One region of the Vagococcus penaei genome, then DNA from elsewhere that is predicted to be linked to it. Evidence: a T-box and tRNA genes for the amino acid it is inferred to sense, from the RefSeq annotation. Region 1 holds a T-box; the other holds one or more tRNA genes.
What was found. The T-box of region 1 lies ahead of tyrS (tyrosine--tRNA ligase). A T-box ahead of a tRNA ligase gene usually reads a tRNA of that ligase, here a tRNA-Tyr.
Positions count from the first base shown of each region.

Region 2: it has a tRNA-Tyr gene. The T-box ahead of tyrS (tyrosine--tRNA ligase) is inferred to sense a tRNA for this amino acid. The anticodon was not compared.

Region 1 covers NZ_CP019609.1:1,768,432-1,775,646, reverse strand. Annotated here, with positions in the region: gene iolB (5-deoxy-glucuronate isomerase) at 1-94, opposite strand, end outside; gene BW732_RS08430 (CoA-acylating methylmalonate-semialdehyde dehydrogenase) at 135-1,598, opposite strand; gene BW732_RS08425 (DeoR/GlpR family DNA-binding transcription regulator) at 1,834-2,607, shown strand; gene BW732_RS08420 (iron-containing alcohol dehydrogenase) at 2,763-3,947, opposite strand; T-box leader at 4,134-4,338, shown strand; gene tyrS (tyrosine--tRNA ligase) at 4,394-5,665, shown strand; gene BW732_RS08410 (DUF2871 domain-containing protein) at 5,716-6,123, opposite strand; gene BW732_RS08405 (Nramp family divalent metal transporter) at 6,310-7,215, shown strand, end outside.
Region 2 covers NZ_CP019609.1:2,040,907-2,048,121, forward strand. Annotated here, with positions in the region: rRNA gene BW732_RS09665 (23S ribosomal RNA) at 1-2,322, shown strand, start outside; rRNA gene rrf (5S ribosomal RNA) at 2,408-2,523, shown strand; tRNA gene BW732_RS09675 (tRNA-Asn) at 2,536-2,609, shown strand; tRNA gene BW732_RS09680 (tRNA-Ser) at 2,642-2,731, shown strand; tRNA gene BW732_RS09685 (tRNA-Glu) at 2,747-2,818, shown strand; tRNA gene BW732_RS09690 (tRNA-Asp) at 2,906-2,978, shown strand; tRNA gene BW732_RS09695 (tRNA-Phe) at 2,983-3,055, shown strand; tRNA gene BW732_RS09700 (tRNA-Tyr) at 3,060-3,140, shown strand; tRNA gene BW732_RS09705 (tRNA-Trp) at 3,148-3,218, shown strand; tRNA gene BW732_RS09710 (tRNA-His) at 3,238-3,310, shown strand; tRNA gene BW732_RS09715 (tRNA-Gln) at 3,320-3,391, shown strand; tRNA gene BW732_RS09720 (tRNA-Cys) at 3,406-3,476, shown strand; tRNA gene BW732_RS09725 (tRNA-Leu) at 3,494-3,577, shown strand; tRNA gene BW732_RS09730 (tRNA-His) at 3,610-3,682, shown strand; tRNA gene BW732_RS09735 (tRNA-Gln) at 3,690-3,761, shown strand; rRNA gene rrf (5S ribosomal RNA) at 3,774-3,889, shown strand; tRNA gene BW732_RS09745 (tRNA-Glu) at 3,903-3,974, shown strand; tRNA gene BW732_RS09750 (tRNA-Asp) at 4,062-4,134, shown strand; tRNA gene BW732_RS09755 (tRNA-Phe) at 4,139-4,211, shown strand; tRNA gene BW732_RS09760 (tRNA-Tyr) at 4,216-4,296, shown strand; tRNA gene BW732_RS09765 (tRNA-His) at 4,310-4,382, shown strand; tRNA gene BW732_RS09770 (tRNA-Gln) at 4,391-4,462, shown strand; gene BW732_RS09775 (metal-dependent transcriptional regulator) at 4,594-5,253, opposite strand; gene BW732_RS09780 (arsenate reductase family protein) at 5,400-5,759, shown strand; gene BW732_RS09785 (glycine cleavage system H family protein) at 5,772-6,056, shown strand; gene BW732_RS09790 (ISL3 family transposase) at 6,148-7,215, opposite strand, start outside.

The DNA of each region.
Region 1 (7,215 bases):
AAGATAATCCACTATTTTCACGTGTGACTAATTGATTCTCGAAGACATTTTTTGATAACTCTTTGTTGTATTGTTTTCTTTTTAACTCAGCCAAAAAGAAAACCTCCTTCCTTTACTATCTAAGGACTACTGAATTAGATATCATCTCTTGAATATCTTGCTGTAACAACTTTATTGTGTGTGTAGAATTCTACACCAGCTTTACCATTAGCAGGTAATGTTCCAAAGAATGATGATTTCCAACCAGAGAATGGGAACATTGCCATTGGAGCTGGAACACCTAAGTTAATTCCTAACATACCAGCATCAATGTTTTCTCTGAAATAACGAATAGCTGAAGCATTGTTAGTGAATAGACATGCGCCATTAGCAAATTCTGATTTATTAGCAATCTCAATTCCTTCTTTTAAGCCACTGATTTTCATAACAGACAATACTGGAGCAAATAACTCATCTTTCCAAATATCCATGTCAGTTGTCACATTACCAAAAATAGTTGGTCCAACAAAATAACCATCTTCTGTTACAACATCGCGTCCATCACAAATTAAATCTGCTCCGGCTTCAATCCCTTTTTCGATATATGATAATGTTCTAGTTAAGTTTTCTTCACGAATAACTGGTCCTAAGAAGACGCCATCTTCTAAGCCATTACCTATCTTGATATTTTTTGTTTCAGCGATTAAACGTGTCATGAATTCATCATAAATACCTTCTTCAACAGTCACAACTGCGGCAGCCATACAACGCTCACCAGCTGAACCAAATGCTGCACCAATAATGGCAGGTAAACTATCATCTAAGTTTGCATCATTTAAAACAATCGTATGGTTTTTAGCACCTGTTAATGCTTGAACACGTTTTAAATTTTTTGAACCTTCTTTATAAACATATTCACCAACTGGTTTTGAACCAACGAATGAAATAGCTTTAATATGTGGATGCTCTAAAATTCCGTTCACAACATCATGTGCTCCATAAACGATGTTGAAAACACCTTTAGGTAAGCCAGCTTCTGTTAATAACTCAACAATTTTTTCCATTAACATTGGTGTTTTTTCTGATGGCTTCATCACAACTGTATTCCCTGTTGCAATAGCCATTGGGAACATCCAGAAAGGAACCATCATTGGGAAGTTAAATGGTGTGATTCCGCCAACAACACCAACTGGATATTTATAAACGGCTGCTTCTACATCTGTCGCAATCGAAGATAAATTATCACCCATCATTAGTGTTGGTGCTCCTGCTGCAAATTCAACGTTCTCAATCCCACGTTGTACTTCACCATATGACTCAGATAAAGCCTTTCCATTTTCAATAGTAACTAATTTTGCTAACTCATCTTTGTTTTCTAATAATAATTGATGGAATTTATATAAAATTCTTGAACGTCGTGGAACTGCCACTTCTTTCCAAGATAAAAAGGCTTCATGCGCTGTCTCGGCAGCTAAATCTAAATCTGCTCGTGTTGACAATGGAACTTCACAAATTGGTTCCTTTGTTGCTGGATTAACAACCACTTCATAATTGGTTGTTGTACTTTCAACCCACTCGCCGTTGATATAATTTCTTAACTGTCTTACATTACTTGACATAATTGCCTCCTCTACTTAACCAAGATATGATTATATCCTTGCTTAAGTTTTCTTTTTTTGGTTAACTTCACAATAAATATACATCAGCTACGAGCAACTGTCAACAAAACTTTATCAAAATAAGCAAAAAAAACAAAAAAATTTTTAATACTAATGACAAGTTAATCATTTTTTGATAAACTCATGATGACATTAAAAAGAAAACTACTAAAAATTGTAAAAAGAGGCTATTATTATGAAAGAAAAAAGATCACAACTAATGAAGCACTACATCCTTGACAGACATTTCGTCTCACTAAAAGAACTTGAACGTCATTTTAATGTCTCGATGAATACCGTACGCCGTGACATTAATCAAATAATCGAGGATGCACGTTTTCAAAAAGTATACGGTGGAATTAGCGTGAAAAAAAATCCACTTGTATCCTTTCAAAATCGAAACATTGAAAACAAACGAGCGAAACAAGCTATTGCTAAAGAAGCAGCTAGTTTAATTAAACCACATGATTTAATTTATATTGATTCTGGTACAACCACAAAATACATTCTTGATTATCTACCAGACGATGTTCAAGTCTCTGTTATCACAAATAGTTTAGATGTTATTCTTACTTCCGAAACGAAAAAAAACGTATCTGTCTTCCTTATAGGTCATATTTATCGTAAAGATACTCGGTCTTTTGTTGGGGCAGATGTTAATGACTTATCGACTCGTTATAATGTAGATAAAGCGTTTATGGCAGCTACTGCTGTATCAATTCAAAATGGTATTATGAATTCAGATGTCATTGAATACGATATAAAAAAAACGATTTTAAATAAGGCTAATAGCATTTACTTACTAGCAGATAAAAGTAAATTTGATCGTTCAACGTTACTTACTTACGCTGATTTAGATATTTTAGATGTTATCATTTCAGATAAACTATTCAATATAGATTATCAGAATTATTTTCAAGCACATCAAATTAAATCTATTTATGCAAATATTAATGATAATATTGAGTAAGTTACTCAAATATAGATTATCTTTTAATAAACTTGAAAACATTACTATTGGACCATAAGTTGTTTGTGAAATTTTGAATATAAATAAACAAACAGCCTTCACCATATCAATAGGTCAAGGCTGTTTCTGATGGAATTAATTTAGGTAATGTCTTATTAAAAAGTCATTTCAGTTAATGATTGTTTATAGATTGATACAACATCTTCCACTGATAATGGCACATAACCATCAGTACTAATGGCACTATGCTTAACTGCTTGAGTTGCCATTTCTTCTAATAATGAGTCATCAATACCAACTTCCCCTAGAGTCATTGGAACACCCCAAGCTTTAGATGTCTCATAGACTTTTTGAATAGCTTGTTTTGCGGTTTCCATCGGTGATTCACTGTTAAGTGGTAAATCAAATAGGCGGTGACCAAATGCAGCAAAACGTGGCGCTGTTTCCTCATTTAATACGTGCATCATCCATCTTGGCGTCACAATTGCTAAACCAATACCATGAGTAATATCATAGTAAGCACTCAATTCATGTTCAATCGCGTGACAAGACCATGCGCCTTTTTTACCACTACCAGTTAGGCCATTTAGAGCTAAAGAACTTGCCCACATTAAGTTTGCACGTGCGTCATAATCGTGTGGATTTTCTAAAGCAATTGGCGTATAGTGATATACCGCACGCATCAATCCTTCTGCGATTCCATCTTGAACCATTGTATTTGGTGTTTGATTAAAATAATTTTCAAATAAATGGCTAAGAATATCGGATGACCCAGCAAGTGTTTGATAAGATGGAACAGAGAATGTATAGGTCGGATCTAAAATTGATACTTTCGGCACAACTAAACGGCTACCAAAACTCAATTTTTCTTTTGTTGCCATATTGGTAATTACAGCTCCGCCATTCATCTCAGATCCAGTAGCAGCTAAAGTTAAGATAGTCACAATCGGTAAAGCCTTTTCCACTAATTGACCATTCCCCATTAAATCCCAAGGATTGCCTTCATAAAAAGTGCCTGCCGCGATTGTTTTAGAGCAGTCAATTGTCGAACCGCCACCAAGTGATAGAATCACATCAATGTTATGTTCACGACAAAGTGCAACACCTTTTTCAACTGTTGTCAAACGAGGATTAGGTTCAACGCCACTTAACTCATACAGTTCAAAATCTTTGCCCAAAACGTTCATCACATCATCATATACACCATTTTTCTTAATACTACCGCCACCGTAAGTAATTAATACCTTTTTACCATAAGTTGCTAAAACTTCAGGTAGACGAGATACTTGACCTTTACCAAACAGAATATTGGTTGACGCTTGAAAATCAAAATTTTCCATTGCTGCATTCCTCCTATTACACTATTAAAATGTCTTCTCCTTGATTTTCACGCTTTTACGACTAGTTGTCAACTAGGAACGCTTTTTATGCCATAGTCATCCACTTGAAGAAGTAATTAATCCTCTCCGTAATCCGATAAAGATAGTTGACTTTCTATTAGTTATCGTCTATGTTAATAGTTAAGATAAGTATTTCTTAAGAAGCCTAGTAGTTTCCTGTCACTGTTATTTAGAGAGTTAGTATTTGCTGAAAGCTAACACAAACACGGCGAACGAATTACACTTTATTAAATTAAGAAACGGGACCGCTCGTTAACAGGTTGATAAGTGGTGTTATGTCACAATAACACAATTTGGGTGGTACCACGGATAACTGACATTCGTCCCAGTAGATTTTTATCTACTGGGACTTTTTTATTATATTTTTATAAAGGAGCGTATTACATATGACAACAAATATTATTGACGAACTATTATGGCGTGATGCAATTAATCAACAAACAGATGAAGCAGGTTTACGCGACTATGTAGCAAACAACAAAATTTCACTTTATTGCGGAGTTGACCCAACTGGTGATAGTATGCATATTGGTCACTTAATTCCTTTTATGATGCTAAAACGATTCCAACAATTCGGGCATCATCCGTTTATTTTAATTGGTGGCGCAACTGGAACGATTGGTGACCCAAGTGGCCGAACATCAGAACGTCAATTACAATCCATGGAACAAGTTCAACATAATGTAGATAAATTAACGAAACAAATGAAGAAACTCTTTTTTGATGAAGCCAATGAACAAGAATTATCATTAGTAAATAACTATGATTGGACAAAAGAATTATCTTTATTAGATTTTTTAAGAGATTACGGCAAAAACTTTAATATTAATACTATGTTAGCCAAAGATATTGTCTCAAGTCGATTAGAAACGGGAATTTCATTTACAGAATTTACTTATCAAATTCTACAATCGATGGACTTTTTACATTTATTCAGACACCATGATGTACGTTTACAAATTGGTGGCGCTGATCAATGGGGTAACATTACAGCTGGTTTAGATTTAATTCGTAAAAAAGAAGGTGCTGAAGCAAAGGCCTTTGGATTAACTATTCCTTTAATGCTGAAAGCTGACGGCACAAAATTCGGTAAGACAGCTGGCGGTGCTGTTTGGTTAGATCCTGAAAAAACCTCACCTTATGAATTTTACCAATTCTGGTTAAATCAAGATGATCGTGATGTTGTTAAATACTTAAAATTCTTTACCTTTTTATCACAAGAAGATATTAACGTTTTAGCACAAAAAGTTGAAACAGAACCTCATAAACGCGAAGCTCAAAAGACATTAGCTAGCGAAATGACACGTTTTGTTCACGGAGAAGAAGCCTTGAATGATGCCTTAACGATTACTGCGGCTTTATTCTCTGGTGATGTAAAACAACTATCTGCTAAACAAATTGAAGAAGGTTTCAAAAATATGCCGTCATCAACAATAGGTAAAGAACCAATGAATCTAGTTGATTGGTTGATTGAAACTAAAATTGAGCCATCAAAACGTCAAGCACGTGAAGATATTACCAATGGTGCTATCTATATTAATGGTGACCGTATTCAAGACACAGATTTTGAAGTAACAGTTACTAACTCATTTGACGAACGATTTATCATCGTACGTAAGGGTAAGAAAAAATATACTTTAGTCCATTTAAACGATTAATTTAACAAAAAAAAGTAAGCCGCAACTTCTTAATTGCGGCTTACCTTTTTTTATTTTACAATTTTAACTGCATTTTTCAAGACAATAAAGAAATAAATTAGCCCAATCGTCATAATAATATGACCTAGGCCAGATATACCCGCCATCGCTGGATGTGTGGCTTTACCTAAAACAGTTGTTGTCCCATTAATCAACATCATCAAAATCGTTAATCCTAGACCGCTATTGTAAATAGCGTAAAAAAGCTTGTACTGTTTTTGTTCCGTTAGTTTAAAGTTTTTCTCCAATAGTAAAACAATTAAAAAGAAAAACATTCCTAAAATTAAAATATGCGTGTGCAAGACGCTTAATTGTGTTTTATCGGTAAAATCGTGAATTTTGGTAAACTCACGGTAATAAATACCCGATAATAATCCAATAATCATATAAGTAAAACTGACACGGACTAATTTTTGCATGTTTGATAAACCTCCAATATTCTCATTGATTGAATGATAAGCGTAACCTATTTCACATAGATGTGTCAAATTTTAAGCTAACCTAAGAATTTTTTTAAACATAACGTTAGATATTTTAATTATTTGCCTAAATACGCTATACTTAATAACGAACACACAATATTACTAATGGGAGTTGGTATCTTTATGTCTACTAATGGACAAGACGAAAGTAAAAAACTCATCCATTATGCGAATGGACCGAGTTTAGAAGAAATTAATGATACAGTTGAAATCCCTGAATCAAAAGACTTTTGGAAAAATTTATTAGCCTTTTCTGGTCCAGGCGCTTTGATTGCTGTTGGGTATATGGACCCTGGAAATTGGATTACCTCTATTGGGGGAGGAGCAAAATACGGTTATTTACTAATATCTGTCATTTTAATTTCTAGTTTGATTGCAATGCTTTTACAGTACATGGCAGCAAAACTGGGCATTGTCACACATCTCGATTTAGCCCAAATGACCCGTAAACAAACTGGTAAAAAGTTAGGTATCACCCTTTGGATTGTAACGGAATTAGCCATTATGGCTACTGATATTGCTGAAGTAATTGGTGGAGCCATCGCCTTAAATCTACTCTTTGGCATTCCTTTAATTGTCGGTGTTATTTTGACAATTTTTGATGTGCTATTACTCCTACTCTTAATGAAATTAGGCTTTAGAAAAATCGAGGCCATTGTCATGACCTTAGTCGCGATAATCTTATTTGTCTTTCTCTATGAAGTAATTATTTCACAACCAAATATTCCCGACTTGCTAAAAGGATTTATTCCCCAAAAACAAATCTTAAATCATGGTCAATTAACGATGGCTTTAGGGATTGTTGGGGCAACTGTTATGCCTCATAATTTATATCTCCACTCTGCCATCTCCCAAACGCGTAAATTTAAGCGGAACGACGAAGAACACATTGCTCGAGCTGTCAAATTTGCGACATGGGATTCAAATATCCAATTAGGCTTTGCTTTTATTATTAACTGTCTACTTTTAATCTTAGGGAGCGCCCTATTTTTTGGTCACAGTGAAAGTCTAGGTACGTTCTCATCATTA
Region 2 (7,215 bases), 270 kb from region 1:
TGATGGCGTGCCTTTTGCAGAATGAACCGGCGAGTTACGATTGCATGCGAGGTTAAGCTGAAGAAGCGGAGCCGTAGCGAAAGCGAGTCTGAATAGGGCGACGTAGTATGTAGTTGTAGACCCGAAACCATGTGACCTACCCATGTCCAGGTTGAAGGTGCGGTAAAACGCACTGGAGGACCGAACCCACGTACGTTGAAAAGTGCGGGGATGAGGTGTGGGTAGCGGAGAAATTCCAATCGAACTTGGAGATAGCTGGTTCTCTCCGAAATAGCTTTAGGGCTAGCCTCGGAATTAAGAATGATGGAGGTAGAGCACTGTTTGGACTAGGGGCCCGTCTTGGGTTACCGAATTCAGATAAACTCCGAATGCCATTCATTTATATCCGGGAGTCAGACAGTGAGTGATAAGATCCATTGTCGAAAGGGAAACAGCCCAGACCACCAGTTAAGGTCCCAAAATATATGTTAAGTGGAAAAGGATGTGAGGGTGCACAAACAACTAGGATGTTGGCTTAGAAGCAGCCACCATTTAAAGAGTGCGTAATAGCTCACTAGTCGAGTGCCCTTGCGCCGAAAATGTACCGGGGCTAAACATATTACCGAAACTGTGGATAGAACCTTTGGTTCTATGGTAGGAGAGCGTTCTAAGGGCGTTGAAGCTAGATCGTGAGGACTAGTGGAGCGCTTAGAAGTGAGAATGCCGGTATGAGTAGCGAAAGACAGGTGAGAATCCTGTCCACCGAATGACTAAGGTTTCCTGGGGAAGGCTCGTCCTCCCAGGGTTAGTCGGGACCTAAGCCGAGGCCGATAGGCGTAGGCGATGGACAACAGGTTGAGATTCCTGTACTCGTTTGTTTTGTTTGAACAATGGAGGGACACAGGAGGTTACGGAAGCGCACTGTTGGATATGTGCGTATAAGCAACAAGTCTTGGTGTGAGTCAAATGCTTACACCTCTAAGGACGAGTTGTGATGTGGAGGGAAATTTAGTACCGAAGTTCCAATATCACACTGTCAAGAAAATCTTCTAGTTAGAAGCAAACGACCCGTACCGCAAACCGACACAGGTAGTCGAGGAGAGAATCCTAAGGTGAGCGAGAGAACTCTTGTTAAGGAACTCGGCAAAATGACCCCGTAACTTCGGGAGAAGGGGTGCTAAACGCAAGTTTAGCCGCAGTGAATAGGCCCAAGCGACTGTTTATCAAAAACACAGGTCTCTGCAAAATCGAAAGATGACGTATAGGGGCTGACGCCTGCCCGGTGCTGGAAGGTTAAGAGGATGGGTTAGCAATAGCGAAGCTCAGAATTGAAGCCCCAGTAAACGGCGGCCGTAACTATAACGGTCCTAAGGTAGCGAAATTCCTTGTCGGGTAAGTTCCGACCCGCACGAAAGGCGTAACGATTTGGGCACTGTCTCAACAAGAGACTCGGTGAAATTTTAGTACCTGTGAAGATGCAGGTTACCCGCGACAGGACGGAAAGACCCCATGGAGCTTTACTGTAGTTTGATATTGACTGTTTGTGACACATGTACAGGATAGGTAGGAGCCGTTGAACTCGGAACGCTAGTTTCGAGGGAGGCATTGGTGGGATACTACCCTTGTGTTATGACCAGTCTAACCCGCGCCACTTATCGTGGCGGGAGACAGTGTCAGATGGACAGTTTGACTGGGGCGGTCGCCTCCTAAAATGTAACGGAGGCGCCCAAAGGTTCCCTCAGAATGGTTGGAAATCATTCGAAGAGTGTAAAGGCAAAAGGGAGCTTGACTGCGAGAGTTACAACTCGAGCAGGGACGAAAGTCGGGCTTAGTGATCCGGTGGTTCCGCATGGAAGGGCCATCGCTCAACGGATAAAAGCTACCCTGGGGATAACAGGCTTATCTCCCCCAAGAGTTCACATCGACGGGGAGGTTTGGCACCTCGATGTCGGCTCGTCGCATCCTGGGGCTGTAGTCGGTCCCAAGGGTTGGGCTGTTCGCCCATTAAAGCGGCACGCGAGCTGGGTTCAGAACGTCGTGAGACAGTTCGGTCCCTATCCGTCGCGGGCGTTGGAAATTTGAGAGGAGCTGTCCTTAGTACGAGAGGACCGGGATGGACATACCTCTGGTGTACCAGTTGTTCTGCCAAGGGCATTGCTGGGTAGCTATGTATGGACGGGATAAACGCTGAAAGCATCTAAGCGTGAAGCCCCCCTCAAGATGAGATTTCCCATTTCTTTAAGAAAGTAAGATCCCTGAGAGATGATCAGGTAGATAGGCTAGGAGTGGAAGTACAGTGATGTATGGAGCGGACTAGTACTAATCGATCGAGGACTTAACCAAATAAACGGTGTCACTTATGTTAATGATAACTTCAAATCCAGTTTTGAGTGAGCAATCACTTAATTAAATAGAACACTTATAGAAGTGTGGTGGCGATGGCAAGAAGGATACACCTGTAACCATGCCGAACACAGCAGTTAAGCTTCTTAGCGCCGAGGGTAGTGAAGGGTTTCTCTTTGTGAGAGTAGGACGCTGCCACGCATTTATAAGTATTCCGGCATAGCTCAGTTGGTAGTAGCGCATGACTGTTAATCATGATGTCGTAGGTTCGAGTCCTACTGCCGGAGTCCTTTTAAAGAGTCATTAAAAGCTAAAGCTTGGAGAGTTGTCCGAGTTGGCCGAAGGAGCATGATTGGAAATCATGTAGGCGGTAATAACTGTCTCAAGGGTTCGAATCCCTTACTCTCCGTAAAATAATAAATAAGGCCCGTTGGTCAAGCGGTTAAGACACCGCCCTTTCACGGCGGTAACACGGGTTCGATTCCCGTACGGGTCATAACAATAAATATATAAAGTTTTCAGATGGGAAAAGTCTTATTTAGCCAATAAGAATAGATGGTTCGAATCCATAAACTTTTTAAATGGTTCCGTGGTGTAGGGGTTAACATGCCTGCCTGTCACGCAGGAGATCGCGGGTTCAAATCCCGTCGGGACCGTTTAGGCGCAGTAGCTCAGTTGGTAGAGCAACGGATTGAAGCTCCGTGTGTCGGCAGTTCGATTCTGTCTTGCGCCATTTTGGAGGGATAGCGAAGTGGCTAAACGCGGCGGACTGTAAATCCGCTCCTTCGGGTTCGGCAGTTCGAATCTGCCTCCCTCCATTTTTATAGGGGTATAGTTTAGTGGTAGAACTACGGTCTCCAAAACCGTCAGCGTGGGTTCGAGTCCTACTACCCCTGTTGCTTCAATAGTATTATGGCGATTGTGGCGAAGTGGTTAACGCATCGGATTGTGGTTCCGACACGCGTGGGTTCGATTCCCATCAGTCGCCTTTTTTTATTGGGCTATAGCCAAGCGGTAAGGCAACGGACTTTGACTCCGTCACTCGTTGGTTCGAATCCAGCTAGCCCAGTTTTAATATGGTATGGCGGTATAGCCAAGTGGTAAGGCAGAGGTCTGCAACACCTTTATCATCGGTTCAAATCCGGTTACCGCCTTTTTCTAATTAATATATGCCGGCGTGGCGGAATTGGCAGACGCGCTGGACTCAAAATCCTGTGCCCGCAAGGGCGTGCCGGTTCGACCCCGGCCGCCGGTATTAGTTAGATTTTTTATTTTAATAGTATTATGGCGATTGTGGCGAAGTGGTTAACGCATCGGATTGTGGTTCCGACACGCGTGGGTTCGATTCCCATCAGTCGCCCTTTTAATGGGCTATAGCCAAGCGGTAAGGCAACGGACTTTGACTCCGTCACTCGTTGGTTCGAATCCAGCTAGCCCAGTTTATTTTATAGTATGGTAATAATGGCAAGAAGGATACACCTGTAACCATGTCGAACACAGTAGTTAAGTTTCTTAGCGCCGAGGGTAGTGAAGGGTTTCTCTTTGTGAGAGTAGGACATTGCCATGCTAGATAGATAATAGGCCCGTTGGTCAAGCGGTTAAGACACCGCCCTTTCACGGCGGTAACACGGGTTCGATTCCCGTACGGGTCATAACAATAAATATATAAAGTTTTCAGATGGGAAAAGTCTTATTTAGCCAATAAGAATAGATGGTTCGAATCCATAAACTTTTTAAATGGTTCCGTGGTGTAGGGGTTAACATGCCTGCCTGTCACGCAGGAGATCGCGGGTTCAAATCCCGTCGGGACCGTTTAGGCGCAGTAGCTCAGTTGGTAGAGCAACGGATTGAAGCTCCGTGTGTCGGCAGTTCGATTCTGTCTTGCGCCATTTTGGAGGGATAGCGAAGTGGCTAAACGCGGCGGACTGTAAATCCGCTCCTTCGGGTTCGGCAGTTCGAATCTGCCTCCCTCCATTTTTTTAATATGGCGATTGTGGCGAAGTGGTTAACGCATCGGATTGTGGTTCCGACACGCGTGGGTTCGATTCCCATCAGTCGCCTTTTTTAATGGGCTATAGCCAAGCGGTAAGGCAACGGACTTTGACTCCGTCACTCGTTGGTTCGAATCCAGCTAGCCCAGTATATAATTATTGATTAGTATATAAAATAAAAAGAAGATAGATTGAGTTTTCTCATATTCTATCTTCTTTTTTCTCATCTTTTATTGTACGAATTTAGTAAAAAACTGTTGGAGATTTAACTTCCAACAGTTTAAGTATAACTAGAAAAAATCAAGTGTGCTTGTTTTAGGCTAATATGAAATGTTTTATCTGATTGATTAATTGTAAAGACAATCAATTCGTTAAAATGATCAATATCTACTATATGGATAGTATCACCTACCGTTAAGTTAATTGACGACATATAATTTAAAACGGAAGTATCATCCATAACGCGGCCAATTATTAAGGAATCACCTGGTTTAAAATCAGAAATAGGTATTAAAGAAGGCTCTCGATAGTTATCATGTGTTGGAATGATTCCACCATGCGGGCAAGTTTTTGGTTTACTTAAGTATGTAAATAAGCGATCAAAAAAGATAGGATCTTTAACGTGTTCTAATTCTTCAGATAAATGGTGCAAATCATGAAGTGAATAGCCTAGTTTGTCATATAGAAAGGTTTCGATAATTCGATGATTTCTGATGATTGTAATGGTTTGATTAAGACCATTTAATGTTAATTTGACACCAGTATAAGGCTTATATTCTAAAAGGCCGTCACTTTGAAGTTTTTCTACCATTTCTGTGACTGAAGCAGGTGAGACATTTAAATGTTGCGATAAGGTTTTATTAGAAACGAATTCATCAATACCATTATTCTCATAAATCGCTTTTAGGTAATCTTCTTTATTACTCGATGATTTCTTCATAGGGGCCTCCTAAAGTAATATTGTAATCGGCTAACTAACTAATCAATTATAACATAGTTTACTAATTTTTTTAAACATTATTAGTCTAGGATATTTTTTTATAAATGACTATGATATACTACAATAGAGAAAGAGAGGTTGATATAATGGTAACGTTTTATTGGTACCCAAAGTGTTCAACTTGCAAAAAAGCTAAAGTCTGGTTAGATGAGCACGCGATTGATTACAAGATAATTAATATGATAGAAGAACCACCAGCAAAAGATTTATTAATTACATGGATGAATGATAATGATTATCCTATTCGACGTTTCTTTAATACTAGTGGTATCAAATATCGGGAGCAGCATCTGAAAGATATTGTTAATGAATTTACTGTGGAAGAAGCGGCAAGTCGTTTGACAGTTGATGGTATGCTTATTAAGCGTCCGATTATGCTATTAGCCAATAATCAGGTATTACTTGGTTTTAAGGAAAAAGAATATGAGGAAGCATTTTTAAATTAGGAGGTAAAATTGATGACTGATAAAAATTTATGGATTAAAGAAGAAGGAGACTTGATTAGAGTTGGTTTGTCTGAACAAGCACAAGATGATTTAGGAAAAATTAGTTTTGCTTCTTTTCCAAAAGTCGGTACAATTGTTGAATTAGGTGACGAAGTTGTTGAGCTAGAAGCTGAAAAAGCTGTAGTTGAATATGAATCACCTGTTTCGGGAACAGTCGTTGAGGTGAATGAGGCTGCACAAAATCAACCTAGTTTACTTGATGAAGCAAAGGCTTGGTTATTTGTAGTTAAACCTTAATTAAAAAGGGCTCTTTGTCAAATCGGACTGATGAGTCGGATATATGAGATGATAAATTTGAGATTATTCTCAGATTTATCATCTTTTTTAGTTATTTAATTTTAATAAGGCCGTTTATCAAGAAAATTCTTATGCGCATATTCGTAAAGGAGTTGAACCCGTAGGAAACTCTTTTAAGAGTTTTTATATGAGTGTTCTTAGCTTCGATTTTTCCATTGGAAAAATTATATTTTAGGGCATTTCGAATACCTTCCTCGTAGGAAATCAGATTGTCTATTTTATTTCTAAATTGTCTATCCAAGCTATCGGGTAAATCTTTCAATAGTTCGAAAAATGACTGGTCATCTTTGTTTCTAAAGTGATACATTAGTAAATGAAAGATATCATAAGCTTCTTTTAGATTAGAAGAGAATGAAAGTAGTCGATCAATCATCATAGATTCCGTTAAAAGAGGATGCTTTGGAGAAGGAAAGCTTCTCCAGGTTTTGAATTCTGAAATGGAAATAGTTGTTTGATTTTTCAGAAGACATTTCCAGTTTGATTTTAATTTATTGGCTTCTGAATTTTTCTTGTTGGCAACTAATGTCTTCATTTCTCGTACTCTCAAATCATTAAAAGCAGTGTTCAAATGCTTTACAATATGAAATCGATCAATGACTAGCTTAGCAGTAGGAAAGACTGTTTTAGTCAATTGAAAGTAAGCTGCATTCATATCTGTTACTAAAAATTTAACTTTTCTCCGTTCCTCCAATGAAGAGCGATTAAAGTAAGGAATGATTTTCTCTAATTTCCTACTAGGTAAAACGTCCACTAATTCACCTGTTTTCCCATCAGCACATATGAAGTTCATTTTATCTTCATAACTAGCGTGAGATCTAAACTCATCTACCATTAAAACTTCTGGAAAAGATCGAGGTTTAAGTTGTTGTGGGAGCTGTGATTCAACGGACTTAAGAACTCTTAAAACTGTAGTTAAAGAAACTTGGCATTGTTTAGATATAACTGTCATAGAGATTTTCTCAGTTAATAATTCTAAAATCTTCAAAGTAATAAATTTACTGATATGACAATTTTTTTCAACAATAGAACACTGTGCGGTCCAATTGTGAGAACAGTTTTTACAATGGAATCGTTGTTTCTTTAGTTTTAAAACAGTAGG